2 linked regions of the Sporocytophaga myxococcoides DSM 11118 genome follow. The protein of the gene in region 1 interacts with the protein of each later gene in a pairwise test. Links are inferred from orthologs where the notes say so. Each region holds a gene or a part of one and is shown on either strand. Other genes may lie near its edges. The genes, in order: recJ and K350_RS0105325.

What was found.
Region 2: the proteins of recJ (region 1) and K350_RS0105325 interact in binary tests that used the Escherichia coli proteins (3 or more experiments, as listed by UniProt). The link is inferred for Sporocytophaga myxococcoides DSM 11118 from one-to-one orthologs.

Annotation. Positions count from the first base shown.
Region 1 is NZ_AUFX01000012.1:120,067-135,833, forward strand. The notes cover bases 8,332-11,258. They hold recJ (single-stranded-DNA-specific exonuclease RecJ), read right to left. Parts: upstream 10,684-11,258; coding sequence 8,980-10,683; downstream 8,332-8,979. Other genes in these bases: lptB (LPS export ABC transporter ATP-binding protein), read right to left, coding at 8,332-8,942; K350_RS0115880 (DUF2130 domain-containing protein), read right to left, coding at 10,774-11,258. In the rest of the region: polA (DNA polymerase I), read left to right, coding at 1-1,949; K350_RS0115840 (class I SAM-dependent rRNA methyltransferase), read left to right, coding at 2,034-3,206; K350_RS0115845 (secondary thiamine-phosphate synthase enzyme YjbQ), read right to left, coding at 3,214-3,636; K350_RS0115850 (META domain-containing protein), read left to right, coding at 3,825-4,913; K350_RS0115855 (NAD(P)H-dependent flavin oxidoreductase), read right to left, coding at 4,910-5,848; K350_RS32390 (DUF6435 family protein), read left to right, coding at 6,538-6,699; K350_RS0115865 (GH3 auxin-responsive promoter family protein), read right to left, coding at 6,696-8,207; more of lptB, read right to left, coding at 8,211-8,331; more of K350_RS0115880, read right to left, coding at 11,259-12,222; K350_RS0115885 (SPOR domain-containing protein), read right to left, coding at 12,491-13,033; fumC (class II fumarate hydratase), read right to left, coding at 13,105-14,499; DNA repair protein RadA, read left to right, coding at 14,668-15,767. UniProt on the Escherichia coli protein: Single-stranded-DNA-specific exonuclease.
Region 2 is NZ_AUFX01000004.1:570,811-586,738, forward strand. Bases 7,414-10,501 are described here. They hold K350_RS0105325 (type IA DNA topoisomerase), read left to right. Parts: upstream 7,414-7,797; coding sequence 7,798-10,206; downstream 10,207-10,501. Other genes in these bases: K350_RS0105315 (hypothetical protein), read right to left, coding at 7,414-7,578; K350_RS32270 (hypothetical protein), read right to left, coding at 10,413-10,501. In the rest of the region: K350_RS27500 (NADPH-dependent FMN reductase), read left to right, coding at 47-592; K350_RS30805 (PAS domain-containing protein), read right to left, coding at 595-4,299; K350_RS0105305 (DUF2306 domain-containing protein), read left to right, coding at 4,582-5,145; K350_RS0105310 (tetratricopeptide repeat protein), read right to left, coding at 5,138-6,373; more of K350_RS0105315, read right to left, coding at 6,379-7,413; more of K350_RS32270, read right to left, coding at 10,502-10,610; K350_RS33075 (T9SS type A sorting domain-containing protein), read left to right, coding at 11,121-11,321; K350_RS0105340 (hypothetical protein), read right to left, coding at 11,417-11,932; K350_RS0105345 (hypothetical protein), read right to left, coding at 12,058-13,659; K350_RS30810 (sensor histidine kinase), read right to left, coding at 13,837-15,195; K350_RS0105355 (hypothetical protein), read left to right, coding at 15,370-15,807.

The sequences.
Region 1 (15,767 bases):
GAGAAGATGCTTCTGCTGTACAGCAGGCTGCTTCAGGAAAGTCTACAACAAAGGTAAATCCGACCGGGCAAATGTCAATGTTCGGAAATGCAGAGGAGGAAGTTCTGACTGAAGAGCAAGTAGAAGAAAAGGTCTTCTGTACTATAAAAGATACTGTTCATGATTATAGGGTTATTGATACTCCTGAACTTATATCTTCTTTGGTCTCTTATCTGAAAGTTCAGGATGAGTTCTGTTTTGATACTGAAACCACCAGTCTTGATGCTGCTGAGACAGATCTTGTCGGACTGGCTTTTTCATACTACAAAGGTGAAGCATATTATGTCCCTGTATCGCAGAATTTTGAAAAGGCTAAAGCGATAGTAGATGCCTTCAAAGATGTTCTTGAAGATAAAAGGATTTTAAAGATCGGTCAGAATTTGAAGTTTGATATCCTTGTTTTAAAACGATACGGGATTAATGTTGATGGCCCTGTCTTTGACACAATGCTTGCTCACTATCTGATAGAGCCAGATATGCGTCATAATATGGATTTCATGTCAGAGTATTACCTTAATTATTCTCCTGTTTCTATTGAAACCCTGATTGGAAAGAAGGGTGTAAGGCAGAAGAATATGAAAGATGTTCCGCTAAAAGATATTGCTGAATATGCAGCAGAGGATGCTGATATTACCTTCCAGCTGAAACATATACTTCAGCCTATTCTTAAAGAGCAGAAAACGGAAAAACTCTTCGGCGAAGTCGAAATCCCCTTGGTAACAGTACTTGCAGACGTAGAGAGCGCCGGAGTAAAGATCAATCCGGATGCTCTGAAAGAGTTTTCAAAGCAACTGGATATGGAACTCCTTGATATTGAAAAAAGTATTTTTAACCGTGCGGGATGTGAGTTTAATATTGCTTCTCCAAAACAATTGGGAGAGGTATTATTTGAAAGACTGAAAATTGATCCTAAGGCTAAGAAGACTAAGACCGGACAATATGCAACAGGAGAAGAGGTTCTTTCCAAACTTGCTCCAGAACATCTTATTGCTCAGGAAATCCTTGATTACAGAGAGCTTCAAAAACTGAAGTCTACCTATGTGGATACCTTACCACTTCTTATCAGTAAAGTCGATGGAAGGGTTCATACTTGTTACAATCAGGCAGTGGCGGCTACGGGAAGACTGAGCAGCACAAATCCCAATTTGCAAAACATTCCTATTCGTACTGATAGGGGAAAAGAAATCAGGAAAGCTTTTGTTGCCAGAGACAGTGACCACCTGATTTTATCGGCAGATTATTCTCAAATAGAACTTAGAATAATGGCTGAATTCAGTAAGGAAAAGAATATGATCGAGGCTTTTCAAAAGGGAATTGACATTCATACAACTACTGCAAGTAAGGTCTATAAGGTTAATTTAGATCAGGTAACATCTGATATGAGAAGAAATGCCAAGATGGTAAACTTTGGTATCATCTACGGTATTTCAGCCTTCGGCCTTTCTCAAAGGCTTGATATTCCTAGAAAAGAAGCTGCGGATATCATAGATGCATATTTTAATGAGTTTCCGGCCATTAAGTCTTATATGGATGAGGTTATCAACAAAGCACGTGAGCATGAGTATGTAGAAACAATCCTGGGAAGGAGAAGATATTTAAGAGATATCAATTCCAGAAATATCACCCAGAGAGGTTATGCTGAAAGGAACGCCATTAACGCGCCTATTCAGGGAAGTGCCGCTGATATGATAAAAGTAGCAATGATCAATATTCATAATTGGATGAAGCAAGAAAACCTGAAGTCACGAATGATTATGCAGGTACACGATGAACTTGTTTTTGATGCTCATAGGTCAGAGGTGGATGTATTGAAGTTGAAGGTCGAAGAGTTTATGAAAACTGCTCTTCCTATGTCTGTTCCTATGGAGATTGGTATAGGCGTCGGAGAAAATTGGCTTGAAGCGCATTGATAGAACGCTCCTTGATTTTAAATTTTAATAAGAATTATAACCACAAAGTCTTCCTGTATTGATATCAGGAGGATTTTTCAAAAGATGAACAGAATAGTAAAGTTAAAACCAAAGAAGGAAAAGGCTGTATTAAACAAACATCCTTGGGTCTTCTCTGGTGCAGTGGCTAAGGCAAATGCAAAAGATGGAGATATTGTTGAAGTTGTAGATGCTGATAATAGGTTTCTTGCCTATGGATTTTATTCTTCAGAGAGCCAGATTGTATGTAGGTTGTTTGAGTGGGACAAAAGCAAAGATAAATTTGATGAAGCATATTGGTCAGGCAAAATTGAAAGAGCGCTTCAGTTAAGAAAATCAATTATTGATTTTAGCTCAACGAATGCTTACAGACTACTTCATGCGGAAGGAGATTTTTTACCAGGACTTATTGCGGATGTTTATAAAGATACTTTGGTTTTGCAAATAAGCATTACTGGGATAGAACAAAGGAAGGAGCTATTCTTTGATATATTCAAAAAGTTAGGATATTCATCTATTTACCTCAGATCAAGCGGGAGTTCAAAGAAGAATCTTGATGTCAAGTCTGAAGGTGTTTGGATTGCCGGAGAAGATAAAGGCCCCTTTGAAGTATTGGAAAATGGACTTAAGTTTTTGATAGATGTTGTAGAAGGCCAGAAGACAGGCTTTTTCCTTGATCAGCGCGATAATCGTGAATTAGTAAAACGTTTTTCCTCTAATAAAATAGTTCTCAACGCTTTTAGTTATACAGGAGGATTCTCTGTATATGCTCAAGCAGGAGGAGCAGAGGAAGTGCATTCTCTGGATATCTCATCAGATGCAGTGAAAGGTGCTCAAGACAATGTTTTGCTGAACTTCCCCACGGCTTCGCATAAATCCATAGCAAAGGATTGTTTCGAATTTTTGAAAGAAATGCCGGAGAACTATTATGATCTCATCATTCTGGATCCTCCCGCATTTGCTAAATCCGCTGCAGCAGTTGACAGGGCTGCCAGGGGTTATAAAGACATAAACATGCGTGCATTCAGGAAGATTAAAAAGGGAGGAATGCTTTTCACTTACTCATGTTCACAGCATATAACTAAAGACTTGTTTCAAAAAATCATTTTTGGTGCTGCTGCTGATTCGGGAAGAAATGTGAGAATTCTTTTTCAGTTGCACCAGCCAGCAGATCATCCTGTTAATCTTTATCATCCGGAAGGTGAATATCTGAAAGGCCTTGCTTTGTGGGTGGAGTAGTTTGTAACTACTCCCCAAAGATCGTTACGGTAATTTCCCTGCCTGATGCATGATTACGATGTTCGCATAAATAAATTCCCTGCCATGTTCCCAGATTAAAACTTCCTCGAGTGACAGGAATGCTTATTGAGCTGCCCATTAACGATGCCTTAATATGAGCTGGCATATCATCGGGTCCTTCCAAAGTATGCTTATAGTAAGGCACATTCTCAGGTACCATTTTGTTGAAATGACTTTCAAAGTCTTGCCTAACTGTCGGATCAGCATTTTCATTAATGGTAAGACTTGCTGAGGTATGGTGAATAAAGACATGAGCCAATCCTGCAGAAACGTTTTTCAATTCAGGAACTTCAGATTCAATTTTATTAGTGATCAGATGAAATCCCCTTTTAAATGCAGGCAGAACAAAAGTCTTTTGAATACATTTCATAATGTTTTTGGGATGAATATAACCTCTTGCTGTCTGAAAAACGCCTTTAAATCCTAAAATTTTCAAAGCGTATGTTTAACGGAATTTTGATTTCGTTGGACGAAAATAAAAGTATTTTTTTATCGGAATCTCGTAAATGATGTTTAAACACTTTTAACAAAAAGTCCTTCTGCTTGTTTACTACACTGATGAAATGGCTCTTGCCTTATATTTTCGCGGTTCTGTTGTTTTTCCTTGGATGTCAACAAAATCATTTAAACCAGAACGGTACTAATCCATGGGTTCCCAATGCAGAGCTATATGGTCTCTGGAGCGGGAGTTGGCCATGCCCTGATTGCGATGTTCTGGCCTATAAGCTAACTATTCAAAGATCGGGGTTATTCAGGGAGGAGTCTGTGAAGGTTAATGGAAAAGGCAATTCGGAAATTTTGGAAGGCACCTGGCAAATGATCAATGATAGCGTTCTTAGCTTGAATAAGATGGATGGAAGCAAAGCAAAGTTTCTATTTAAAAGAAATGAGCTTGGCCTGCTTAATGAGAAAGGATCTTCAGTTCGAAATCAATATATTTTATACAGATCTAATGCTGAAGTCAAACTTGAAGAGAGTGAAAAAATGCGTAAGGGAGGGATTGATTTTATTACGGACCTGGATGAAAAGTGGAAGCTTACGATCGATTTTGAAAAAGAAGCTGTATTTCAATTCCCTGAAGGGGAAGTTATAAGGGCTGCACTTAATGATAAAATTGACCCTGATCGCAACATTTGGAAATTCACTAGTTCTGCTCCCGGATCTTTTCTATCAATTGAGCTCACGAAGGATATTTGTATAGATAGCATTTCAGGAGAATCAATTCCTTATAAAGTTTTAATATCTGCCGAGGGCTTAAGAAACAAAGGTGTCTCAAGATTTACCGGGTGCGGGAGTTTTTTGGGAGATTGGCGCCTTCACGATATATGGGCTCTAAGATCATTTAATGGTAAAGAAATTGACGCAACAAATTTTGATAAAGGTATTCCTTACCTTGAATTTAATATCAGAGAAGGAAAAATTTTTGGAAATGCTGGTTGCAATGCTATTAGTGGAAGTTTTATCCAGAGCAAAAGCATTCTGGCGATCGGATCTATTGCTTCAACCAAAATGCTTTGTAATGCTTATTCCTTCGAACAGGATCTTCTGTCAGCTCTTTCCCGGAAAAATTTTAAATATAAATTCGACGGACTTAAGCTTACTTTATCCGACGAAAAGAATGTCCTGGATTTTTCAAAAGTTGATTAAAGGGCACACAGTTGTTTTTTGTGACTTAGGTAATCTTCCCAGATTTCTTTTAAAATCTGACTTGCCGGTTTAATGTCTTTGATTTGTGCAGAAACCTGACCTATTTCAAGTTCTCCATCATTGAGGTCCCCTTCAAATATCCCTTTCTTAGCTCTGCCTTTTGCAAGTAAATTTTTTAATGATATCGGATCAGCTCCTTTTTCTTCAGCTTGTTTTACTTCCTCATAAAATTTATTTTTAAGCAATCTCACCGGGGTCACAGATTTAAGAGTCAACACTGTTTCACCCTCTGCAGAATTTGTAACTCTGTTTTTAAAATTGATATGTGCAGAAGATTCTTCACTAATTGCGAACCGACTTCCTATTTGCACTCCATCTGCACCTAAAGCCATAGCCGCCAACATTCCTCTGCCTGTCGCTATACCACCCGCTGCTATAACAGGAATTTTTACCGCTTCTTTAACCATTGGTACCAGACAAAAAGTAGTTGTTTCTTCCCGGCCATTGTGACCTCCTGCTTCAAAACCTTCGGCTACAACCGCATCTACTCCCGCATCTTCAGATTTTTTGGCAAATTTGACACTTGATACCACATGAACGACCTTAATACCATTCTCCTTCAAAATTTTGGTCCATGTAGAGGGGTTGCCAGCAGAAGTGAAAACAATTTTAATTTCTTCTTCAATAATGATTTTAATAATTTTATCTATATCCGGATAAAGGAGGGGGACATTCACTCCAAAAGGGTGGCTAGTAGCTTGTTTGCATTTGACCAAATGTTCTTTTAAAACCTCTGGATACATAGAGCCTGCTCCTATCAAGCCGAGGCCACCAGCATTACTAACTGCTGAAGCCAGCTTCCAGCCGCTGCACCAAACCATTCCCGCTTGTATAATCGGATATTCAATTTCGAATAATTGATTGACTCTATTCATGGGTAATAAATTATTTGATTGGAAAAATACAATATATTTTCTTTACTAATATACTAATTGTCAGGTTTATGTATAGCATTGATTTTGACCATTTTCAAGAAATATAAAATACATGCGTGTATAGATAAAATTTTAAAAAGACTTTTGTTTGCAGGCATGAAAAAAAATGTTAAGGTTATCAACACTGGATATAGGTCGATGAATGCTTTAAAGTCATTGATTGTCAGTTGAATTCGAGTGAACATTTTCGCTCTGTGGATAAAAGAATAACTTTGTGGAAAAACTTGGCTCGAAAAATTGAAAAAATATAAGATTTATAATTATGTAATATGTTGCTGTTCAGTAGGTAAAGGGCCCCTGCAAATTTTCTAAAACTTGGTAAAAGTCATTTTTCCGCTTGTAAAATTTTTTGTTGCCATATTGAAATTGTACAATTTTTAAGTTGTTGGAATAATTCTTCTGAATTAAGGTAGAAGATTTTGATCTTAAGTATATTTTTTAATTCCTATTAAAGATCACCTTCTGAATCCTTCTCTTTCAGGAGAAGCTTTAAAATTCCCCCTAAAAATGAGAAATTAACTATTTCATGCTCTGTGACTACAATTTTCTTAATTGTTTATTCTACTGGGAGTTCATATCCATTAACAATTTATTTTGGTTTGAGGTTGTACTCTAAAGTAGTTTTAGGTATGTGGAATCTCATTAAATATTTTCAACAACAAAAGCTGAGAAAATACTATACAAAACTCAGGCTTGACGCGCTTGAAGCCCGTAAGAATGGAGATATAAAAAGATCGCTGGCATTAAATGCCATGGCTGACAAGCTTATGAGCGATGTAATTTACAGTTAGAGGTTTAAATTCTTTAAAATATCCTCTACAAATTCACGAGAGTTGGAGAGTCTGGGCACTTTATTCTGACCGCCCAGCTTACCTCTCTGCTTCATCCACTTGTAAAAAGTCCCTTGTGGTACTGAATGAATAATCGGTTGCTGAAGGGCAATATCTTTATATCGTTTTGCTTCATAGTCAGAATTTACGACTTTAAGCTCTTCGTCTAATATTTGGGAAAATTGATGCAGGTCCTTTGGTGACTGAGAAAATTCTATAACCCATTCATGTCTTCCATTTTTATTCCCTTCGAAGAATACAGGGGCAGCAGTAAAGTTACTCACAATAGAGCTGGTTTTCATGCCTGCTTTGGAAACAGCCGTTTCTGCATTTTCGACCATTAGTTCTTCACCAAAGGCGTTTATAAAATGCTTGGTCCTTCCGGTTATTCTGATGCGATAAGGTGAAAGGGAAGTAAATTTTACTGTATCTCCAATTTTGTATCTCCACAAACCTGCATTGGTAGAAATTACCATAGCATAGCTCTTATCAAGCTCAACTTCGTGCAGGGAATAGCTTTTTGGGAATTCATCATCCTGGTGATCGATATCAATGAATTCATAATAAATGCCATAATCCAGCATCAGAAGCAGTTCGTCTGATCCTTTCTGGTCTTGAATTCCGAAGAATCCTTCCGAGGCAGTATAGGTTTCCATGTAATCCACAGAGGGAGCTGGAAAGAAGTTTTTGAATATTTCCCTATAAGGAGAGAATGCCACTGCACCATGATAGAAAACCTCAAAGTTCGGCCATACTTCAAGCATGTTCTTTTTGCCTGTAAGTTCGAGTATCCTGTTTAATAGAACGATGGTCCAGGTAGGAACACCGCTGATACAGGTTACATTTTCACTTAGTGTGGCTTTGGCCATTTTCTCAATTTTCTGTTCCCACTCATCCATCAAAGCAATAGTGAGATCAGGTGTTCTTGAGTACTGAGCCCACATAGGCAGATTGGCCATGATTACAGCAGAAACATCACCATAAAATGAATCTTTCCACTTCGGGTTTTTATAATAGGAGCCGCCTATTGCAAGGTTTTTCCCATTGAATAACTTGCTGTGGGGGTTATTATTAAAGAAAAGGCAGAGCAGGTCTTTCCCACCTTTATAGTGACAATGATACAACGCCTCTTTGGAAACTGGTATAAATTTACTTTTTGCATTAGTGGTCCCGGATGATTTCGAGAACCAGGAGATTTTAGTGGGCCAAAGAATATTCTGCTGGCCCTGCATCATACGATCTATGTATGGAAACAAAGATTCATAGGGTGATACTGGTACAGAGTTTTTAAATGCTTCAGCAGACTTAATGGAATTATAGCCATACTTTTTTCCCCACTCCGTATTTTTTCCTTTTTGGACAAGGTCAAAAAATAATTGTTCCTGAATCTCATGAGGATTTTTCATAAAACGCTCAATATGGCCTATACGCCTCTTGAGAATATTCTTCATTATAAGATTCAGAATCATCCGTTAGATCTTTCTTTTCAATTCGAAATGTTTTCCAAGATAAACTCTTCTAACCTGCTCATCCGCCGCAAGTTCTTCTGCAGTACCTGATTTTAGAATCTTTCCTTCAAATAAAAGGTAAGCCCTGTCCGTAATGGAAAGTGTTTCGTTTACATTGTGGTCAGTAATAAGAATACCGATATTTTTATTCTTTAGTTTAGCAACAATTGATTGTATCTCTTCAACCGCAATTGGGTCTACACCAGCAAACGGCTCATCCAATAACACAAACTTCGGATCTACGGCAAGAGCTCGGGCTATTTCTGTCCTTCTTCTTTCTCCTCCTGAAAGCACCATGCCTATATTTTTTCTCACATGGTTTAAGCTGAATTCATCAAGAAGTTCCTGAAGTTTTTGCTTTTGGTCTGCTTTGGAAAGTTTAGTCATTTCCAGAACTGCCATAATGTTTTCTTCCACTGTAAGTGTTCTGAAAACTGAAGCTTCCTGTGCTAAGTAACCTACTCCTCTTTTTGCCCTCTGGTACATAGGGAGTTTGGTTATTTCTTCATCCTCCAGAAAAATTTTTCCTTCATTGGGTTTTATGAGGCCCACTATCATATAGAATGAAGTAGTTTTTCCGGCTCCATTCGGTCCCAGCAGTCCTACGATTTCCCCTTGTTTAACTTCTACCGAAACGTTGTTAACTACGGTTCTGGCTTTATATCTCTTAATTAAATGTTCCGCTCTGAGTATCATCTCTGATTATATAACAAAATAAAAGGAAGACCCTCTTTTAATTATTGACAAATTTTATATCCTTTATGAATAATTGCAAAGTTTTTTTACCATTAAATTCATTTTCATAAATATGGTAACAAATATTAAATGGCTCTCCTTTTGAAATTCTTTTAAATGGTTCTACCATATTAAATCCGATCGCCTCAATGGGATTAAAGCCATCCTGGGAAATTCTCAATTTCAGGTGCTGGTCTTTCAACAATCTTGCGGAACCATCATCTCTGACATTCTCAGAAAGAAATACGGGATCCATGTTTCCTGGCCCGAATGGAGCTAATTGCTTCAGAATGTTATAAAACTTCTGATTAATCTGTGACAATTCAATTTTAAGATCAATATCCAATTTGGGTATTAAATCCTCTTGCCGAATATCGCAAGAAACAACCTGCTCGAATTTTTCCTGGAAAGCTTTGATATTTTCAAGCTTCATAGTAAGTCCGGCGGCATAAGTATGTCCTCCAAACTGTTCAAGCAGATCAGAGCACTTTGCTATTGCTTCATATACATCAAATCCGTCTACAGATCTTGCAGAGCCTGTAGCCATGCCATTGTTTTCAGTAAGAATAATAGTAGGTCTGTAATACTTCTCAATGCATCGGGAAGCCACAATCCCTATAACCCCTTTATGCCAGTCGTTTTTGAAAAGGACAGTTGATTTTGAATCCAAAGCCACTTTGTCCTGAATCATTCGAATAGCTTCGTCAGTGATGTTCAGGTCAAAATCCTTTCTTACTTTATTCTTTTCGTTTATCTTTTCAGCCAGTAGATCTGCTTCATCCTGGTCTTTGGCAATAAGCAGGTGAACTGCATGTTTGGCATGTGCAATTCTTCCTGCAGCATTTATTCTGGGACCAACCCCGAAGACAATATTATTGATCGTAAGTTCTTTTGATACGCCTGATATGTCAATGAGCGCTTTCATTCCGGGACGAGGCGACTCATTTAACACCTTCAAACCATGGTAGGTTAATATCCTGTTTTCACCGGTAATAGGCACTATATCTGAAGCTATACTTACAGCAACTAAGTCAAGAAAGCTAAAGAGTACTTCTTCTTCCAGACCAAGGTCAATACACAATGCCTGCATCAATTTAAAGCCAACGCCACAACCAGAAAGTTCTTTATATGGATAATCGCAGTCTGATCTTTTGGGGTCAAGGACAGCACAGGCGATAGGGATAATATCGCCGGGCTTGTGGTGATCACATACTATGAAATCTATTCCTTGCTCTGTAGCATAAGCTATTTCATTTGATGACTTGATGCCGCAGTCAAGACTGATAATAAGAGAAAAGCCATTTTCCTGAGCCCAATCGATACCGGTTTTTGAAATGCCATAACCTTCTTTGTATCTGTCGGGAATATAAAATTCGAGGTTTTCGTAATAGTTGCTTAGAAAGCCGTAAACCAGTGTGACAGAAGTAGTACCATCGACATCATAGTCTCCGTATATAAGGATTTTTTCTTCATTGTCCATGGCCTCACACAGCCTGGAAACAGCTTTATCCATATCTTTCATAAGATATGGATCATGTAAATTTTCTAATGAAGGTCTGAAAAAATCTCTGGCTTCTTCAAATGTATTGATCCCTCTTTGAATCAGTAGAGAAGAGAGAGAAGCGTTGATATTAATCGCCTGTGATAAAGACTCAATGTTTTGAGCCGGAGGAACATGTTTAAATACCCAACGCTTTTCCATAAAGCATACAAAATATAAAAAAATAGCGACTTTTTTATAAAAAGGGGACGTTATCAGGCAAATATTCCGGGTTTATTACCTGAAAAGGCATTATTCGCCTTCTTCCAGCAAGTCAGGAGTCTCAAGATATTTGATATCTCCAACGGCTTTGCCCGCTATTCCTTTAATTGACCCATACATATCTACTGTATTGTGAAGGACTTTTTCCAGTTGTTTTTCACGTTCTTTCCAGAGTTTTTGGGTGACAAGTTTTTCTTTTGCTAGAGCTTCCTGCATGGAAGAAAAGCCTTCAACAATTGCTTCCATCTGCTGCCGGAATTCGTTACCGGTCAGATAGTCATACAGCATTTGCATTTTATCCCCCTTGTTTTCCTGTGATAATTTTACTTCAGTCAATTTAATAAGGGTATCTCTGAGAATCATGGCAACACCTTTCACTTCATTGAAAGAGCAAACCCAAACACCATCGCGAAGACCAAACTTTTCCATGTCTTTAGGCATGGTTTCAGTTACAAGGACAGCAAGGTCAGCTTTTTGCCCCCGAAGATCTCCTTTCAGTTTTTCAATCCAACCTTCGCTGAAAGCCTTGGTACGCTTGCTTTCATAGATGATTTTTCCGCAATCTTTTCCGGAAGAGTTCCTTACAGTGTGAATCACATCGGCTCCTCTTACCCCTTTTCCTACTTCTTCTACCAGGTCAAATGGGAAAACTTCTCTGAGCATTCCTTCAAGTACAACTTCCTGGGCTTCACCTTGCAACTGCATAGAGCCTTGTTCTGCTTTTCTTTTCATCTCATCAATCTGTTTCCTCAAAGAATCCAGCTGCATGTCCTTTTCTTTGATCTTCAGTTGATTGTTTTCGTCCATTCGTTTGCGAATGTCGTCCTCCATATCCTTGGCCTTATTGAGAAACCTTTTCTCCATTTCCAGCTCAAGTTCTTCCTTTTTATCATTCAGCTCCTTTTCTTTTTTTAGAAGCTCAAGCTCTTTAGTTTTAAGCTCGCGGTTTTCTTTTTTCCGCTCATCAACTTCTTCCTGTAAATTTTTTAGTTGAAGCTCAAAGTCCTCTTTGACTTTGCTTTTGAGCTGATCTTCCATTTCTTTGGTTTTGTTCAGAAGTTTTTTTTCCAGCTCCAGTTCAAGTTCATCACTTTTCTCCTTCAGTTCTTTTTCTTTTTTCAAAAGATCAAGCTCCTTCGTTTTCAGCTCGCGGTTTTCCTTTTTGCGTTCCTCAATTTCTTCCTGCATTGTTTTGAGCTGCATTTCAAAATCTTCTTTCACTTTGCCTTTGAGCTGTTCCTCAATTTTCTGCTTTTCCAGAATCAGTGTTTTTTTCATCTGAGATTCCTGATCTTCCCGTTCTTTAATCAGTTTGGCCTGATAAGCACGGAGTTTGTTTTCTTTTTCAGCGAGTTCAGCTTCTTTCTGTTTCTGGATTTTCTCAAAATCCTGTTTTAATTTTTCCTCTATATGGCTGGCAAGCGCTTCTTCTACATTGAAATGATGAGCGCATTTGGGGCAGGTAATTTTATTTTCCACTAGAAAGTTCTTGAAGTATTGTTAAAGATAAGAAATATGTGGCTGAAGGCGAAAAGCAGAAAGCTTAAAGTTAAAAAGATGAAATGACTCAATAATCATTAGTTTTGAAAGAGCAATTCAATAGGAGATTTTAAAAAATTTCGTGGAAAATTATGAAGGAATTAAAAAATAAAGAATCGGATAATTAAAAAAATATCCTATTGCATAAAAAAGGCTGACTCTTTCGAATCAGCCTTTTTAAATATTTAATTACTTATTAAATGAGGTATTATAATACACCTTCAAGCACATCTTTAATCGGTACTCTTTCGCCATTTTTATAAGCGACGATCCAGGCATCTTTTACACCCATGTCCCTGAGTGCTTTTTTAAATGTATTTGCCTCCCAATAGTCAGCAAAATTGCCCAATGTGTACTTCTTTATGCCATCACTATCTACTTCGCCACTGAAGTTTGGATTATTGTCAAAATATTTTGACAGGTCTTTGTTTCTGAAAGAGCCTACCTGCACTTTAAAAGTAACGCCAGGTACGGTTTTGGATTTAACACTGCCAGCTCCTCCTGATTGAAGACTTTTTTTAAGTTGCTCTATTTCTGCATTTTTGGCATCCACCTCAGATTTTAAACTGGCTGATTGGGAAGCTTGAGCTGATAAAGCATCTTTTTCTTCAATAAGCTTCTTATACTCCATCGGAGTAAGAGATTTCAGTTTTTTAGCCCATTCTTTTTCAGTTTCCTTATCAGATTGGGCAAATCCGGCAGAAACTGCCAGAAACATTAACAATCCGAACACATGAGCGCTCTTTTTCATGATAGTAGCTATTTAAATAATGTTTTTAGAGTATCCTGTTTTTATAATTGCCGACAGGAAACCCTAAAATATTATTTAAGGCTTCCTATCATGTCTTTTGCGTTAACCCAACTAGTAAATTGCTCGTCAGTCAATAGTTGTAGCTCTATAGCTGCCTCTCTTAAAGTTTTGTTTTCTTTATGAGCTTTTTTGGCAATTTTAGCTGCGTTTTCATAGCCGATATGTGTATTAAGAGCGGTTACCAGCATCAACGAATTTTCAAGATTTTTATTGATGAATGGTAAGTTTGGCTCAATACCGACTGCGCAATTTTTATTGAAACTATCGGCAGCATCTCCGATTAGTTTTGCAGACATTAGCAAATTGAAGATTATTACGGGCTTGAAAACATTTAGTTCGAAATGTCCTTGCATTCCACCGACAGAAATTGCAGCGTCATTTCCTATAACTTGTGCGCAAACCATTGTAAGTGCTTCAGACTGAGTAGGATTAACCTTTCCTGGCATAATTGATGAACCTGGCTCATTTTCAGGAATTATTAGTTCTCCAATCCCGCATCTTGGTCCGGAAGCAAGCAATCTGATATCATTTCCGATTTTCATTAAGCTTACTGCAAGTTTTTTCAGCGCCCCTGAAGTTCCCACTGCTGCGTCGTGAGCTGCTAATGCTTCAAATTTGTTTGGAGCAGTTTTAAAAGGATGCCCTGCCAGTTGTGAAATTTTCTTTGCTACAAGTTCAGAATATCCTTTTGGCGTATTTAGCCCGGTTCCAACTGCTGTTCCTCCAAGTGCAAGCTCGGAAAGGTGATCCAGGGTAGATTGCAGGGTTTTAATACCATGATCCAACTGAGCTACATAACCTGAAAATTCATTTCCAAGTGTAAGGGGAGTAGCATCCATCAAGTGCGTACGACCGATTTTTACAACATCTGCAAAAGACTTTGCTTTGGCATCAAGCGTATCTCTAAGAGACTTTACCTTAGGAATTGTTTCTTCAACGATCAGTTTGTATGCTGCAATTGACATTGCAGTCGGGAAGGTATCGTTAGATGACTGAGATTTATTTACATCATCGTTCGGATGAATTTTTTTCTTTTCGTCTTCAAGTTTACCACCAAGAAGAACGTGAGCTCTGTTTCCGATTACTTCGTTCACATTCATGTTAGACTGGGTTCCTGAACCTGTCTGCCATACCACTAAAGGAAACTGATCGTCAAGTTTACCATCCAGAATTTCTTCACATACTTTGCTGATTATCTCAGCTTTGTCAGCAGAAAGGACGCCAAGCTCAAGATTGGTTTGTGCGGCAGCTTTCTTCAAAATAGCAAATGCTCTGATCACTTCAGTAGGCATAAGGTGCCCGCCGATGGTGAAGTTTTCTTTTGATCTTTGTGTTTGTGCTCCCCAATATTTGTCTGCCGGAACTTGTACCGGCCCCATGGTGTCTTTTTCAATCCTGAAGCTCATAGAATATTTTAGTTTTTTATTAGTTACTGTATAGTGAACAATATTACAAAAATATCAAAAGACCTCTAGCGCGATATAGCAATATTTAATGTCGGATTTGGAATTTTTCCAAATTTTTCCACAATATGGTCCTGTGATGAATAAGTGGTATCTTTGAATAATAATATTATGGCCAAAGTAAAATCCTCGTTTTTTTGTCAGAGCTGTGGTGCGCAGTCTGCTAAATGGGTGGGTAAATGTCCTTCCTGCGGAGAATGGAATACCTATGTGGAAGAGCTTATTCAGAAAGAGGAAAAGCAGTCCTGGAAGTCCTCTTCTTCTACAAAAGTTGCTAATAAACCCAAGCCCATCAATGAAGTTGCTTACGATCAGGAAGAGCGCATCTATACCAATGATGGCGAACTAAACAGAGTATTGGGAGGAGGTATTGTCCCAGGCTCTTTGGTTTTGATCGGTGGTGAACCAGGTATAGGAAAATCCACCCTCATGCTTCAAATAGCGTTAAGTCTTGTTGAGCATAAGGTATTGTATGTTTCGGGTGAGGAAAGCGAGCAGCAGACTAAAATGCGTGCCGAGAGATTGGGCATAAAATCCAATAACTGTTATGTACTTACAGAAACATCTACTCAGAACATCTTTAAACAGATTGAGATTCTGGAACCAGATGTTTTGGTAGTTGATTCAATTCAGACTCTACACTCTTCTTTTATTGATTCAAGTGCAGGAAGCATTTCTCAAGTTAGAGAATGTACTGCTGAGTTGCTGAAATTTGCCAAAGAATCCGGTACTCCTGTTTTCCTCATAGGTCATATTACGAAAGAAGGAACAATAGCCGGACCTAAGATTCTGGAACATATGGTTGATACTGTTCTTCAGTTTGAAGGTGATCGCCATATGGCTTACAGGATCATGCGTACAACCAAAAACCGTTTCGGATCTACTTCTGAGTTGGGTATATATGAAATGTCTGGTGCCGGGCTAAAGGAGGTCTCTAATCCTTCACAGATCTTGTTATCTCAGAGAGATGAGGTTTTGAGCGGTATAACTATTGGAGCAACCTTAGAAGGTAATCGTCCTTTGCTTATAGAGGTACAATCTCTTGTAAGCCCAGCAACCTACGGAACGCCGCAACGGAGCTCTACCGGGTTTGATGCGAAAAGACTAAACATGTTACTGGCTGTGCTGGAGAAAAGAGGAGGGTTGAGACTCGGCGCTCAGGATGTGTTTCTGAACATTGCAGGTGGGCTTAAGATTGAAGACCCTGCAAT
Region 2 (15,928 bases), on another replicon or contig:
AACAGAATAACTAAATTGGCGATCATCTAAATTAAAGCATCAGCGAATGAAAAACTTTTTGGCTATATCCGGAAGCTTAAAATCAACCTCAACAAACACCTCCATACTCAAGTTTATAATAAAGCTGGCAAGCCCAACTGCTAACATTGAATTGTATTCAGGATTAGACGATCTGCCTCATTTCAGTCCTGAAAGAGATTCAGAAAATGCTCCTGAGGCAGTGGAAAACCTTCGCAAAAAGATTAAATATGCAGACGGAGTTATTTTTTGTACTCCTGAATATGCATTCAATCTTCCCGGAGTTCTTAAAAATGCGCTGGATTGGTGTGTCTCTTCAGGTGAATTCAATGAAAAACCAGTATTGGTTTTAAGTGCTTCACCGCTAAATACCGGAGGTGAAAAAGCCCTGTCATCTCTTCAAATGACATTAACAGCATTGGGAACAAAGCAGGTCGCGGCATACAGCATTGCCAATGTAAATTCAAAATTAAACTCCAACAAGGAAATTATTGATTCAGAAACTATAGTCATCCTGGAAGGTTTATTATCAAAACTGGATGAATTTATTGAAAGTTATACCCCTGAATATTAAAATCATTTGAAGAAGATTTTGAAGGTTGTACCCTCTTCAAGCTTACTTTCAAGCTCTATTCTTCCTCCGGAATTGGTGACAATTCTTTTCACAATGTATAGCCCAACACCGGAACCTTCAACATGATCGTGAAGGCGCTTAAACATGGAAAAAACCTTTTCTTTATTGGCATCAGAAATCCCAAGCCCGTTATCTTTTACCGTTAATAGTATTCCACCATCCACTTGTTCCGTTTTAAGGTCAACAACAGGATTTCTTTCTGGATGCCGGTATTTCAGGGCATTACTAATGAGATTGTAAAAAATACTTCTCATGTTTTTTCCCGAAAATTTTATTGAAGAGACTGAAAAATCAAGGTTAAACCTTGCGTGAGTTGCACTTACAAGTTCATTTATAGAAGTTACTACATCTTCGAAAATATTTACAAATTCTACATGGCCTTCATCTTCTTCTGCGCTCTTCTGGGCCCTTGTTATTTCCGTAAGATCATGAATGGTCCTTTTGAATCTGAGAATAGACTTATCCATCATTTCAAAGAGCTGAGCAATCTCTTGCCCTTTACAGTATTTAGGATCAAGCGTATCATTGATAGTATACAACAAGCCTTCAATATTTGAGATAGGAGCTTTAAGATCGTGAGAAGCTGTGTATATGAAATTATCAAGGTCCAGATTTATCTTTAATAATTCTTCGTTTTTTACCCGTAGATTTTCCTCTATAAGCTTACGTTCATTGATATCCGTAAATGTCCCAAACCATTTCTTTATTTCTCCATCGTCTTTCAGAGGCAAAGCTCTGGCGAGGTACCATTCATAGTTGCCATCATGATTTCTGAGTCTGCATTCTATTTCGAACATTTCCCCAGACTTAACGCATTCATTCAGCTTCGAAATACAAGGTCCCTTATCTTTATCGAATACCGCCTTAATCCAGCTCCACTTTTCATCCCTATCGAATTGCAAGCCTGTGTAATTATACCAGTTCTGATTAAAATACTCCACGTAGCCCTCAGTATTAGCTGCCCAGAATAACTGAGGCACAGTCTCTGCAAGAAACCTATACTGTTCTTCACTCGCCCTCATCTCCTTTTCTGCTACTTTTGCAGCTGTTACATCAATCTGAGTAGACCATACTCTGACCAGCTTTCCTTTTTCAATGATTCCAAGCACATTACTTGAATAATATCTAATACTTTCATGTGGGCCCTTCCAGCGTGTCAAAAGGTTTTCAAGCTTATAACCAGAATCAACAAACTTTCTGAAGATCTTAATCACTCTCTCATCGTTTAGGTCAAACAGATCCTTAATATTACTTCCGATAAGCTCTGAAGAGGATGCATAGCCATACATATGGGCCATCCTATCATTGCACTCTGCAACATAGCCGTAATCAAAAATTTTTTGCACTTGTTCCCTCCCAGGGATTGAAATATCAATATCGTTAATAACATGAAGTTCATATCTCCATATACCTTCCTGACTCTGTGCAACAAATGCTTTGTACTTTTCTTCACTTTCAACCAGCTCTGCGGTTCTTTCTTTTACTCTATTTTCAAGTTCGCTATTGATATTCCTGAGTTTACCTTGAGCTTTTTCAAGTTTCTCATATGCAGTTGTCAGTTCTTCATTTTTTACTTTCAATGCCTGTTCTGCTTGCTTCATATTTGTTACATCCAGAACTGTCCCCACAACTCTTCCACTTTCACCATTAACATCTTTATAAATTTTTGCCCTGGAAATAAGATTTTTAAAGCCTTCATTGACATTAATTCTGAAGTCAACATCAATCAACTCATTATTGAGAATAGCTACTTCTATCAGTTTAAATATTTTTTCAGCATCATCAGGTTGTATGACAGCACGAACATCCTCAAGAGTAACGGTACCATCATTTTCCTTTAATCCGAATATTTTAAAAAACTCCTGCGTCCCATGAATGATATTTGTTTTCATATTCCAGTCAAAGCTTCCAACATGGCCTATCTTTTGGGCCTCTACCAGCTGTGCTTCACTATATTTCAACGCATCTTCAGCTTCAACCCTGTCAGTGATATCCTGAGTCACGCCTAAAATCTGATACGGCACTCCATGCTCATCCCTGGCAAAAACAGTATCCTGACTAATGAACCAGCTCCACTTCCCTCTGGAATCCTTCATTCTATAAACAAGCTTTCTTATCTCACCTTCCTTAGCATCAACAAAACCATTGAAGTGTTTGACGATTTTCGGCAGGTCGTCCGGATGCAGAAAAGTAGCCAGTAAATTGGAACCAAGTTCTTTCAACTCATCAGGAGAGTACCCCAATACATCTGCCACAGTTCTATTTGCATAGACATTCCTTTGTTCACGTATATCATAGATATAAAGTATATTTGGGGTCGTTTCAGCAATTTTTTGAATGAAGTTACTATTTTGCTTCAGCGTCTCTTCTGCACTCTTGAGGTCATTAATGTCTGAAGCTGTAAATAGAATCTGTGTAACTTCTCCCTTTTCATTCTTTTTAAATACTATAGATCTTGAATAGTACCACCGCCAGTTTCCCGCCTTATCCTTTATTCTAAATTCTAATATACTTTCTTCATTCTCTTTGAGAGAAGTATACTTTTTATTTCTATTAATAACTGCATTAAGATCATCGGGATGAACTATTTGTCTAATAAGTCCATAACCATTTTTCTTTAAGTCCTCTTCCTCTACAGCCACATTTTCAAAAATATTCTCATTGTAATAAATAAGATCATTCTGAGGCACAGCTATAACAAGAATAATAATAGGGGCGACTTTTGTTATCTGTGATACCAGTTCCTGACTTTGTCTTAGCAACCTTTCAACTTCCTTTATCTGGGTTATATCCTGCGTAATTCCTTTCAACGATTTTACTTTGCCATTTTCCTTTACCGGCACTCCATGCGTTCTGACAATTCTATGCTCTCCATCAGGCCTTGTGATTTCATACTCATGAGTATATGGAATTCCCAACTTAAGAGCGTTATGTATATTCTTTAAAACTCTTTCTGAAGTTTCTTTTGTCATCAAAACACTAATATCATCTGTGGTCATTGTATGCTTATATGGCAACCCAAATATCCTGTATAGCTCCTCTGACCAAACAGTTATCCCGGTCTGGCCATCCATTTCCCAGTTGCCAAGCTCCGCCATTCGTTGTGATTCTTTAAGCCGCTTTTCATTAACCAGGAGCTTTAATTCCGTTTCCTTTAGTGATTTTATAATTCTGTCCGCTTCCTCTTTTTGAATATCAGTATATGCCTCAATTGCTTTTTTTTCTCTTACAGTATAAAAGTCAACTATTTCATTAATAATTTTTAAAGCTAGATCAAGGTCATTTGTATAAGTGGGAAGAAATTTCAAAAGGGCTTTTTTTCTAGCGCCATACTCAATAGCAATATCTGTAGCATTTACTTGTAATCTGGAAAGTTCAAGAAGCTGATCCGACTTCCAATCGGAAATCCCTTTTTCTATGTCTTCATTTCCCTTACCGTCAATCATGTTTTTAAGGAAGACAACAAGGCGTGTTTCTATCACCTTCAGAAACTCTTCATCTGTCAAATGAGTCACCCATTTTAGTAATGGCTGTTCCAACTCTCTCTTACTGATCAATTCCTGCTTGGCAAGATCGGTGAGATGGTTCTGAAATAAAAAATGAGCGTAATCTTTAAGATAATGAATTTCTACACCTGCCTTGTTCATTAAATCAGTCCGGTTGAAAAGATTTATTCATTGAAAAACAGGTAATTTATGATTATGTTTAAAATAGATTAAACATCAAGCTAAGGGAAGATCTGTATAAAAGGCAAGTTTAAATGTGTTCGAATTGTAGTATTTACTTTAACAAATCCATCATTCCTCACTTGGAGGATTGCCTTGAAATTTTCATTTTTACTTCCAGATTTTATTCTTTTGATTAAAGCGACCACAACCAGAATAATTCAGGTAATATTTTCTGCGATAATATTATTTACCGTATGGATAATGTTCAAAATTACCATACCCTATTTTTCTTTCCGCTACGACATTGGTTTTCTACTGACCAAACAAGCTATTTTACACATGGATATCTGGCGGTGGTCATTTTATACACATATCGCTTCAAGTATTTTTGTTTTGCTGTTTGGAGTATTCCAATTTATAAAACCACTGCTTGAATCATTTCCTAAACTCCATAAGCTATTGGGTAAAGCTTATGTATTCATCATATTATTTCTGAGTGCTCCCAGTGGCCTTGTAATGGCATTCTATGCTAATGGAGGCATATATGCAAAAACCTCCTTTATTATTATTTCTTTATTGTGGTGGTTGTTTACTTTTGTCGCCTTTCTCAAAATAAGGAATAGAAAAATAAAAGGGCATATTGACTTCATGATTAGAAGTTATGCCCTTACATTATCTGCAATTACATTGCGTACTTATGTGTTAATTCTGCCTGCTTTTATTCATCTTCATGCAAAAGAAATGTATACACTTGTTGCATGGCTAAGCTGGGTCCCCAATCTTATTATTGCAGAAGTAATTATTTATTATAAAGTATTTAAATAGCCGAATCTGCCGCAACAGGAACTTGCTCAGCAACAGGAATAAGATTACTATCTCCTCCTACAGAATTTTCTATTTTACCATTTGGCCCAATCTTAAAATGGTTCTCTGAAATCATATCGGTTTTTATAACCTCGTTATCAAAATCTTGCTTATCATATGCTTTTCTCCAAGAGCGTTTATAATCCTTTATAGTGAACTTATCTTTTTCAAACTTAAGTGTCTTTAATATTTCACCAGATTGAACCGCTACAACTTTTGAATCAATGATACGTCTGTCTTTTCCATAAGTAGCAAGTCTGAAAGAGATATGTCTCATATCTTTAGGACAAGCAATTTCTGAGGTGTCGATAGAATATACTACTGCCCTTACAGAATCATTAATTCTAAATGTTTTAAGAAGATTGAAATCAAACCAGCTATCTGGCTGGTCGATTTTTTCTTTAAGAAACAATGAATAAAAAGATGATAAATGAACCCTTTCTTCAAAGTCACCATCTGAGCTGTAGGAAAATTTCCGGACTCCTTTCTCATCAATATCAAAGACATCTATAGTGTCTTTAATACTTTCTATGAAATCCTTAAATACTTCTTCGCTATTCTGAAAAGCTTCTATCTCATCATCATTCATAAAGGCCAGCATCATATCTTTGAACTCGTGTGAGTTTTGATCCAGACTGATCCTTGCTTCTTTAAGAAAACGATCTTTAATGTTATCTATATTAATACCATTTTCTCTTCCTTCATAGATAATATATTCATCCAGGTATTTTGTGTCTAAGTAACTTGAAATAAAATAAGAATAAAACACTTCCTCGTCAGGGGCTTCAAAAATGAAATCATTAATGAAGCCCGCAGGTGTTGACAGATATCTTTTCTGACTAATCATTCTCAGCACTTCAGAAGCTTCTTGATACTGCTCCCTCTCCAAAAGGTACATTCCCAATCTTCTATATGAATCAGCCGTCGGAAATAAGGAAATTGCCCTCATATAATAATGAATGGCTTTCTTTTCATTTACATCCCGCATGCTTTCTGCCTTTTCATAAAAGGAATTTGAGATCTCACTGTAATTATCCTTGTATTTATTAATATAACTGAAAACAGAATCTGCATTGAAAATTTCGCTGGCTCTTAGAGACGGAACTTCAATTGTTTCTGTTTCTACATCCTTACCACATGACATTAAAAAAACACTGAGTAAGGAAATTGTATAAATAAAATTTTTCATGATCGTTATTTGGCTTGGCTTGCAAGAATGGTTGAATCGTTATAATTGGCAGGTATCTCATCTACTACGATCTTGCCGTCTTCTGCTATCTTATATTTTGCTTCAGCAACAAGCTCAAAAGATTTAATTTTATTTTTATCAAATGATACTTCATCCACCGGGTATTGCCATTTCCTTTTGAAATCCTTCATTACGATCTTATTCCCTTCTACAGATGCCTCACGCACATTCTCTGTACTGCATTGACATGAAATGAGTTTGCGAGAGATAATCTCTCCCTCTTTATCGTATGTAGCTAAAACGGTATGGACAGGCTGCATGTCTTCTCCATAAAAGCTTTCGGATGTATAGATAAAAGCAGAATAGTTTTCATTTCCACCCATATTGGCAACATAATAAAAGTCATGAGAAACATCTCGACCAAATGATGCATTTTCCATTTCCGGAACAAACTGTACAAAATCATAACTTACAGATTCTTTATAATCTTTCATTTCAACTTCATTAGCTGAAATAAAAAATTTATCCGTTTCCGCAGGGAAAGCTTTTTTAAACAAATCAAAAGAAGAGGCCGCTGCTACAGTTGTGTTTGACAACCTCTGAATCATTTCTTTATATTCATTTGTAGAGGTGATAGAACCGATAAGTGGATCTTTCTTTATTGAATTTGTATCCATTAAGCCCTTTTCAATGACTTCTCTCAGATGAAAAACCACAGACGATACATAAGAATCCTCTGATGTCTGGAAATTGGATTGAAGAACATTATAAACACAAGCAATCTTATAATTTATCTTTGCCTTTGGTTGGAAATTAAGATCTTCCGCAAGGCGAAAGGCTTTGATTGACTCTTCCAACATTTCTTTATCTGCTCGGAAATCCAACAATGCGTTTCCAAGTTCATAATAAGTTTTAGCATCAGGCAATATCAGTATAGATGATTTGAATTGCTTTATAGCAGACGCTAACTCCTTTTTATTCTTATAAGAATCAACACCTTTTAAAAACAGGTCCCTGCTTTTGTCCTTCAATGAATCTAAACCCACTTCTTCAGCATCGAACAATACATCACGAACCACTGAGTAATCGTAAATTTCTGATTTTTTTAATGTAAGCGGTTTAATTTTAAGTTTATACTCTTTTTGTGGGGAGCATGATACCGCTAAAGCGAACAAACATGCTGCGGCAATATTTAACTTTTTCATTTATTTCTGTTAAAAAATATATAGATAAATATACAAAACTTTTTGCTCAAAAATGAATCAATCTAACTGCTGCCGCCCTCCAACATCTTACCAAACAATTGTAATTCAACATTTTCATTTCCACAATGGAAAAACTTGTTAATAACTCAGACATTTTCAATGAAATCCCTTTTCAAATTTTTAGTATCTTTAAAATCCTGAAATTTTAATCTAGCAAAGTTGAAAGTCTGCATAGCCGAAAAACCAAGTGTTGCAAGAGAAATTGCCGATCTTCTGGGAGCTAAAAACAGAAAAGACGGTTATTTTGAAGGTAATGGCTACCAGGTAACCTGGACCATTGGTCACCTTTGCACGCTAAAAGAGCCCCAAGACTATGATGCTCAGTTAAAATGGTGGAACATCCAACATCTTCCCATCCTTCCTCCTAAGTTCGGCATTAAGGGCATTAACAACCCCGGAATTGAGAAACAGCTCAAAACCATAACAAAACTGGTTAATGAAGCTACTGAAGTCATTAATTGCGGTGACGCCGGCCAAGAGGGAGAACTTATCCAGAGATGGGTACTTACAAAAGCCAACTGTACCAAGCCAGTTAAAAGACTCTGGATTTCATCCCTTACGGAAGAGGCTATGAAAGAAGGGTTCAGGAATCTGAAAGACAGTAAAGAATATGATCTGCTTTATGCAGCAGGTAGCTCAAGGGCTATCGGAGACTGGCTACTGGGCATTAATGCCACAAGACTTTATACACTGAAATACGCTCAGGGCAAACAATTGCTCTCTATTGGAAGGGTTCAGACGCCAACATTGGCGCTGATTGTCAACAGATACCTGGAAATAGAAAATTTTAAACCTCAGACTTACTGGGAGTTAAAAACTATATACCGAGATGTTGTTTTCTCCGCAAAAAACGGAAAGTTTAATGTAAAAGAAGACGCAGAGCAGATCCTGCAGGACATACAGAATGAGCTCTTTACCATCATTTCCTTTACCAGGAAAAAAGGTAAGGAAAGTGCTCCCAAACTTTTTGACCTTACATCTCTTCAGGTAGAATGCAATAAGAAATTCGGCTATTCTGCGGATCTTACGCTTAACACCGTTCAGAACCTTTACGAGAAAAAGCTTGTCACCTATCCAAGGGTGGATACAATGTACCTACCTGATGATATTTATCCGAAAATTAAAGGGATACTTTCATCTATGAGTGGGTACGCGGCACTTACTCAGCCTTTGCTGGGAAGTGCTATCAAAAAGTCAAAGAACGTGTTTGATGACAAAAAGGTAACGGACCACCACGCTATTATTCCTACCAACATAAAAGCAGGAAGTCTTGGAGGGTATGAAGGAAATGTCTATGACCTGATTGCAAGACGTTTCATCGCTGCTTTTTATCCTGACTGTCAGGTTTCCAAAACAGAAGTTATCGGTAAGGTTAAGGACACTGAGTTCAAAGCTACAGGAAAACAGATTCTTGAGGAAGGTTGGAGAGCAGTATACAAGGAAGAGAAAAAAGAAGAAGATACAGAGCAGGATGACGATCAGATACTGCCAGAATTTAAAGAAGGCGAGTCTGGCCCTCATAAACCTACGCTTGCAGAAAAGCAAACCAAGCCTCCAAAGCATTATACTGAAGCTACATTGCTAAGAGCAATGGAAACAGCAGGTAAACAGATTGCTGATGAAGAGCTCAGAGAAGCAATGAAGGAAAATGGTATTGGAAGGCCTTCTACAAGAGCCAATATCATTGAGACTTTATTCAAGAGAAACTATATTAAGAAAGAAAAGAAGAATCTTATTCCGACTATTACTGGTGTTCAGCTCATACAAACTATTGATTATGAATTGCTCAAATCTGCTGAACTGACAGGAAAGTGGGAAAAGAAACTTCGTGATATAGAAAAGGGTACTTTTGACGCGCGTGTATTTCTGAGTGAAATGAAGCACATGGTAATGCAGATAGTTCACCATGTGAAAAACTCTAATGCAAGAAAAATTGCAATAGAGGTAAAGTCAGCAGAACCAGAGCAAAAGAAAAAATCTGAAGATAAAGAGCCAAAACCCAAAAGTAAAAAAGCAGAGGCAGGTCAGGATGCAGATGTAAAATTGAGTTGTCCTAAATGCAAAAAGGGACAGATGATGAAAGGTAAAAAAGCGTTTGGTTGTTCTGAATACAAAAACGGCTGCAGCTTTCTTGTTCCATTCGAACTATTTGGCAAGACACTTTCTGATAAGCAACTCCAGTCACTTATCAAATCCGGTAAGACCCCCAATATCAAAGGCCTCAAAAAAGAAAGCGGAGAAGAAACGGAAGGGATTATAAAACTAGATGATCAGTTAAATCCTGTTATTGAGGAAAAACAGGCAGAAGCACTCATTTGTCCGAAATGCAAAAAAGGTGCTATCCTTGAAGGCAAAGCTGCATATGGGTGCGCAGAATGGAAATCAGGATGTAACTTCAGGATTCCACTCTTATTTATGCAGAAAGAGATCAATAAAAATCACCTGAAGGCTCTTATTTCCGGGAAAGAAACGTCTGTCATTAAAGGTTTGACAGATGAATCCGGAGCAAAAACAAACGCAAAACTTAAACTTGGAAGCTCTTTCTCAATTGAAATAAGCCATTCGTAAAGTTCCAGGATCTTTTAAACTTCTAATTCATATTTTTCAATCAAACAAATTTGCTCCAAATAGCGACTTTGATTTTTAATGAAGTTGCCCTAAAAACGGAAAACAATTTTTAAACAGGTCTTCTAAAAGAAGTGAATCTGATAGAATCTTCAGACGCTGCAATCACTGAATGAAGAGTTTTTGTTTTTACTTAATTTTTAACTGATTTATATGAAAAAGTAGCTATTAAACTTTGCACAAATTGAGAATGGTGGTTTTGAAAACTGGGAGACCAATTCTAACGGATATGAAGTACCGACAGCCTGGTCTAGTAATGGCATTTCCGTTACGTCAATTGGTCTTCCTGATAATCGGGCCACTTTGATAAAAGACCTAACATCATATTCAGGTTCATATGCTGTCACTTTAAAAAATTTTACAGAAGAAACGCAAGTTGGGGACTTTATCCAAAGAAATGGTAGCTCTGGGAATCTTTTTTTTTATGAAAATTTGATGAAAAAGAATTCAAACTGCCCGGAATAACAATAAATGAGACGCCTGCAGCTATTACAGGTTATTACAAATTTTCACAAGGCACCCCTCAAGATTCTGAGATTGCTGACACAGCAAGGTTTGAAGTTGTTTTATCGAAATGGAATCCTAAAACGGAAGTATTTGATATACTTGTTCAACGCACATTAACGATACTTAAAACCAAACCAGAATTTACTAAATTTACTATCAACCTTGATTATTCAGGCGAGATAATCCCCGAAAGCCTCTCAATTTTCATTTCAACAGCCAGAGCCTATATTGTTTCAAATGAAACCTCACTAACCATAGATGAACTTTTTTACACAACTGTAACAAGTTTAAGGGCTCCGATTTCCAATTTATTTTCTGGAAAAGCATATCCTAATCCGGCAACAACTGAAATTAACTTTAAAGGCCTTCCGGAAGAGTCTCGTTCAATAATAGTAAAAGACCTTTCAGGAAGAGTTGTAAAGACGCTTAACTTAACATCTGTTAATGCCAATTTAGGAACCTCAGATCTTAATTCAGGAATGTATTTATATACTGTCCTGGGCGGCGAAGAAAACGTCCTTAATATTGGCAAGTTTGATATAAAAAAATAAGCCGGTTAATTTCTTTCTATTCTTCGGCTTACTGAGAATCTTTTGATTCATGCAAGTCGGAGAATAGAAATATTATTTAAAAGTTCAAGCGATTCTTATAAATCGTAAACAATTCCTCCTCTTACAACAGGCATTTTATTAGGTGCGCTTTTATCCTGCAAAACATCATAAAGAACAGAAGCCTGGAACCTAGCCTTATCACTTATTCTGTATTCATAACCTGCACCTACAGGCAGACCTGCAGTCCATACTCTGTTGACGTTTCTAGAGCCATCTGCATTGGCAGAAGATGTCTGAGTATTAAGTGTCTGAAACTCTCCATGTAAAAATGCATTTTCAAGAAAATAGTATTGGGCAAATATTCTCCCACCTCCTGAAAGGATTGTTTCTGTTGAGTTTAAAGGTTTTTTATATGAAAAAATCGGGGAAAGCCCCAAGTTAAGTTTGAGATCTTCTATTTTATAACCTATGATTGGTGCTACATCAAGATATACACCATTATCATAACTCACACTTACATTTCCTCCTGTATTGAACTGTGCTGATGCATTTTTACTCAGAAACAAAGTTGCTGTCAAAGCAGCCATGAGGACAAATTTGTTAAATTTCATTCAAGTGTTTTTATCAAGTTTACAACATTTGAATATTTTTTCCAAAAGTCCGGATTATAGTGCTTATTGATTATATCATATAAAAAGAAAAGGGCCTTACGGCCCTTTAAAATTTTTTACCATTTTTACTTTGCGAGATCGACTCTAATAAGTACGTCCTGCTTCTTTTTCTTATATACCTCAACAACAAAACTATTATCATCTATAGGTAGAATGCGGCTTGTCTGAAATTGATATACTGGCAGTCCCAATACATCTCTTGTGCTTGTTATCGATACTTTGTCAACATTTCCACTTCCATCAGAAACTTTATACGCTGTCAGGAAACCCTCTGCACCATCATTGTAAACTGCAGGAAATCTATCCGGAGTCAGTTCAAGATTTCTTTCATTATCAAGAAAAAGGAAATAATGAGACCCATCAGCAGACATATGCTTATATGACATGCTTCCCCTTCCTGCCGTACCTGTTTGTCTTTTCGGAAGCTTTCTCATCCATTCCAACTGTCCGGATCCATTTATTTTTGTTACAAGCAGATCATTGTAGTGATAGGTATAATAGGTACGCATGGTACCATTGGAATAATAATAAGTATGTGTCTGAATGTAATGTTGCTCACCGATTAAAAGGATTCCGCCATTATCATCAACAAATAACTCCCTTAATTCAAGTTCTTCAAATTCAGCCTTGTCTTTCTCTTCTTTTTTCTCGTTTCTTCTCTGAGCCCTTTCGCTGACGTACATATTTAATACTTCCAATGGAATTTCATAGTTTCTTGAATCTATTAAGTCTCCTTCTTTAGTAAGCTTGAAAGTAAAGATACCATCGACAGCATTCCGGTTATCTACATTGTTATAAAAGCCCGCACAGATCATATAAGAATCTGATACTTCAAAGAGATTTACTTTATTGATAAATTTATTTCCCAGTGTTACAGGAGTAATTACAATTTTATTAGCCCTTCCGGACATTCTTAACAGTTCAATATGATAATTTGCATTATTCTCATTTCTCTTTTTATCATCTGTAGTTTCATCATTATAAACTGTCGTGAGTATATAAGCATTACCCTGGCTATCTACTGAATAGTCAAGATTATTCATTTTCTTTTCAGTATAAGGCATAGTAACTTCTTCATTCCAGACAGGCTCGAGATTTTTGCCAAATACATGCATTCCAATTATATCATAACTTTTATTGTCATTTTTGATCTGCGGTTTCAGCCTATAGTGAATAAGCATTCTGTCATCGTTTCTTGAAAACTGAAAATCAAACTTATTTACAACGCTGAAATTGTACCAACCTTTCGAAATTAAATCTCCCGAGACTTTTCCGTGAACCTGAACCAATATATTCTCTCCAGGTTTCAGAGTTCCTTTATCAAAATCTATTTCTCTGTAGCAGAGTTGTTCCATCTCTGCCTGCCTGTCCCAGAGAGAATAAAAGATAAAATATCTGTCATTGTACTCGATTACATGTTCAAGATTGAAGCCTTCAGGCAAATCTCTGGCTACACTTATTTTCTCAAAAGCAAGCTTTTCGGAATTAAGCTTTTGAATAATAACCTCTCTTTTTTTAATCTTAACAGTGAGTATCTCAGGCCCTTTGTTAAAATAATATTTGTATTGAGCATCAATTACGCCATAAGGCTGACCTACGGTAATCTTAACCTGCGCTTGTGCTATAAAAGACAGGATAAGAAAAAAAAGAATGAATCTGAATTGCATAGATTGAAAATCAATAATTATCTGTGAATGGATGAATAGAAATTGTGCCGAATGTGACTAATAATAAACGCATCAGGATTAAAATCATATGTAAAGGTAAAGCAGAAAAATTACCTTTAATTATTGATTTAAAAAATTCATAAAATAATGGCTCTTAAAAAAGCGGGTAAATACTTGTTACTCAAATTTTTTCAGGCTGAAGCTAAAAACACTTCCTTTGCCAATTATACTTTTAATCTCCAGGCGTCCTCCGTTTTTCTCAATAAAATCTTTACAAATAAGTAAGCCAAGACCTGTTCCTTCTTCCTTTGCAGTTCCTTTTGTAGAGGTTCGTGTTTCAATTCTTAGAATCTGATCTATCATTTCTCTGGACATTCCCACGCCTGTATCTTTTACACTTAACAAAACTTCTTTAGAGAAACTTTCAGAAGTAAGACTGATCACCCCACCTTCTCTTGTAAATTTAATTGAATTAGAAATCAGATTTCGGAAAATCGTCTCCAACATGTTCTTATCAGCAAACGCAATAGTGCCTTTTTCAATTTTATTATTAAGTATAATATTCTTTCGTTGCGCAGTATGTTCCATAATTTCGCATATGTTATTTGCAACTGATGAGATGTCGCAGTATTCTTTGTTTATAACAACTTTGTTCATCTGAGAAAGGGACCACTCCAGTAAGTTGGCTAATAGCTCACTCGCTCGGGAAGAGGCCAGGCTTAGCATATCTATTACTTCATCAGCTTCTTTCCACGACTTCTTATCTTTGGCTTCTGATAAAATCTGTGTAAGCCCTTTGATTGAATTAAGCGGAGAACGGAGGTCGTGACTGATAATTGAAAAAAATTTATTCTTATTTTCATTTAGCACTGTAAGATTTCTTTCAATCTTTCTTCTCCTTTGTATGTCCTTATTAATAGCAAAAATGCCGATAAAGCCCATCAATATGGAAATTACTCCTGCAACAATAATAATCCTGTCAGTGTCCTTTAAATTCTTGTAAGCGGTATTTTTTCTGGAATTTAGAATAACCTTTTCTTCATCCTTCATTTTCTTTTTTATAAACCTGATTGCCACAAACTTCTCATTGACGTTTTTCAGCAGTGTTTTGTGCAAGTCCAATTGTTCTGCTGATTGCTTATAGTTAATTATATTCTCCAGAAGTCGCTCTTTATCTTCCACCAAATCGCTAAATTCGTCAAACCTCCTTCTTTGCAGACCAATATCGGGAATAAGCAGATCCAGCTCCTCCAGTTCCTTTTCCACGAAGTCGCTGTTTTGTCGAAATTTTAATATGATAGTTGAATCTCCTTGAAAAAGGAATCCTTTCACATCATTTTCAGTTTCCCGGCATTTTATTTCAATAGCATCCAGATGTCCGATCACTTCATAAGTATGCTCAACTAAAGAAAAGTTATTCGTCAGATTTTTTGATGACCTGTAATACATTACAAGAATTACAATAATTAATCCTATTGAGAGTGCAAAACCCGTAAAAAGTCTGGGAGAATATTCTGATTTAAATGGAGAAACCATCTTCTAATTAATTTCCACTATCCAACTAATAATTCACAATTAAAACTAAAGTTCAAACAAAAAAATATAGCATTTAATCTTTACAAGCACAACATCATCTTTGATTCGTACAACAAAACATTTTTTTAAACATATTGTTAATCTGTGAGTTAAGGACAAAAATTATTGTCAGCCATGAAACACCGCACTATCATTTGTCTATTTAGCTTCACATTTTTAGCAACTATTGCTTGTAAAAAAAACAAAGAAGATGAAGCAAGTCCATCTACCACCTATGTATTCAACAGAGATGTTGTAGGCATCTATGAAGGTCAAACCCATGACCAGATTACCGATGCAGGACATAACTATGTCTACGCAGATTCTACCTATAATGACAAAATTGAAGTCTCTCTTATCAACCAGGATAGTCTTAAATTCATCTGCAGGGATCATCAATACAGATTCAAGCTGGATACAATCGACTTTTATATGAAGTGGCTCGGGAATAACACAGTCATTTCATTTAAATTTTTAGAGAATAAAGAATTGCGTTATTCCTTTGAAACGAAAAGCTGGATAGGAGATTCATTACATAGTCAGACAACCGCTTTTAAAGGATACAAAAAATAATAACCCATTTTGGTAAAAATATAAAGCCCTTTGCTCCGGTTGCAAAAGGGTTTTTTCGTTCTGAACTTCTCTTGCTTACCTTTGCTTGACTTTAAAAGAATATCAATAAGCACAGAAGTAT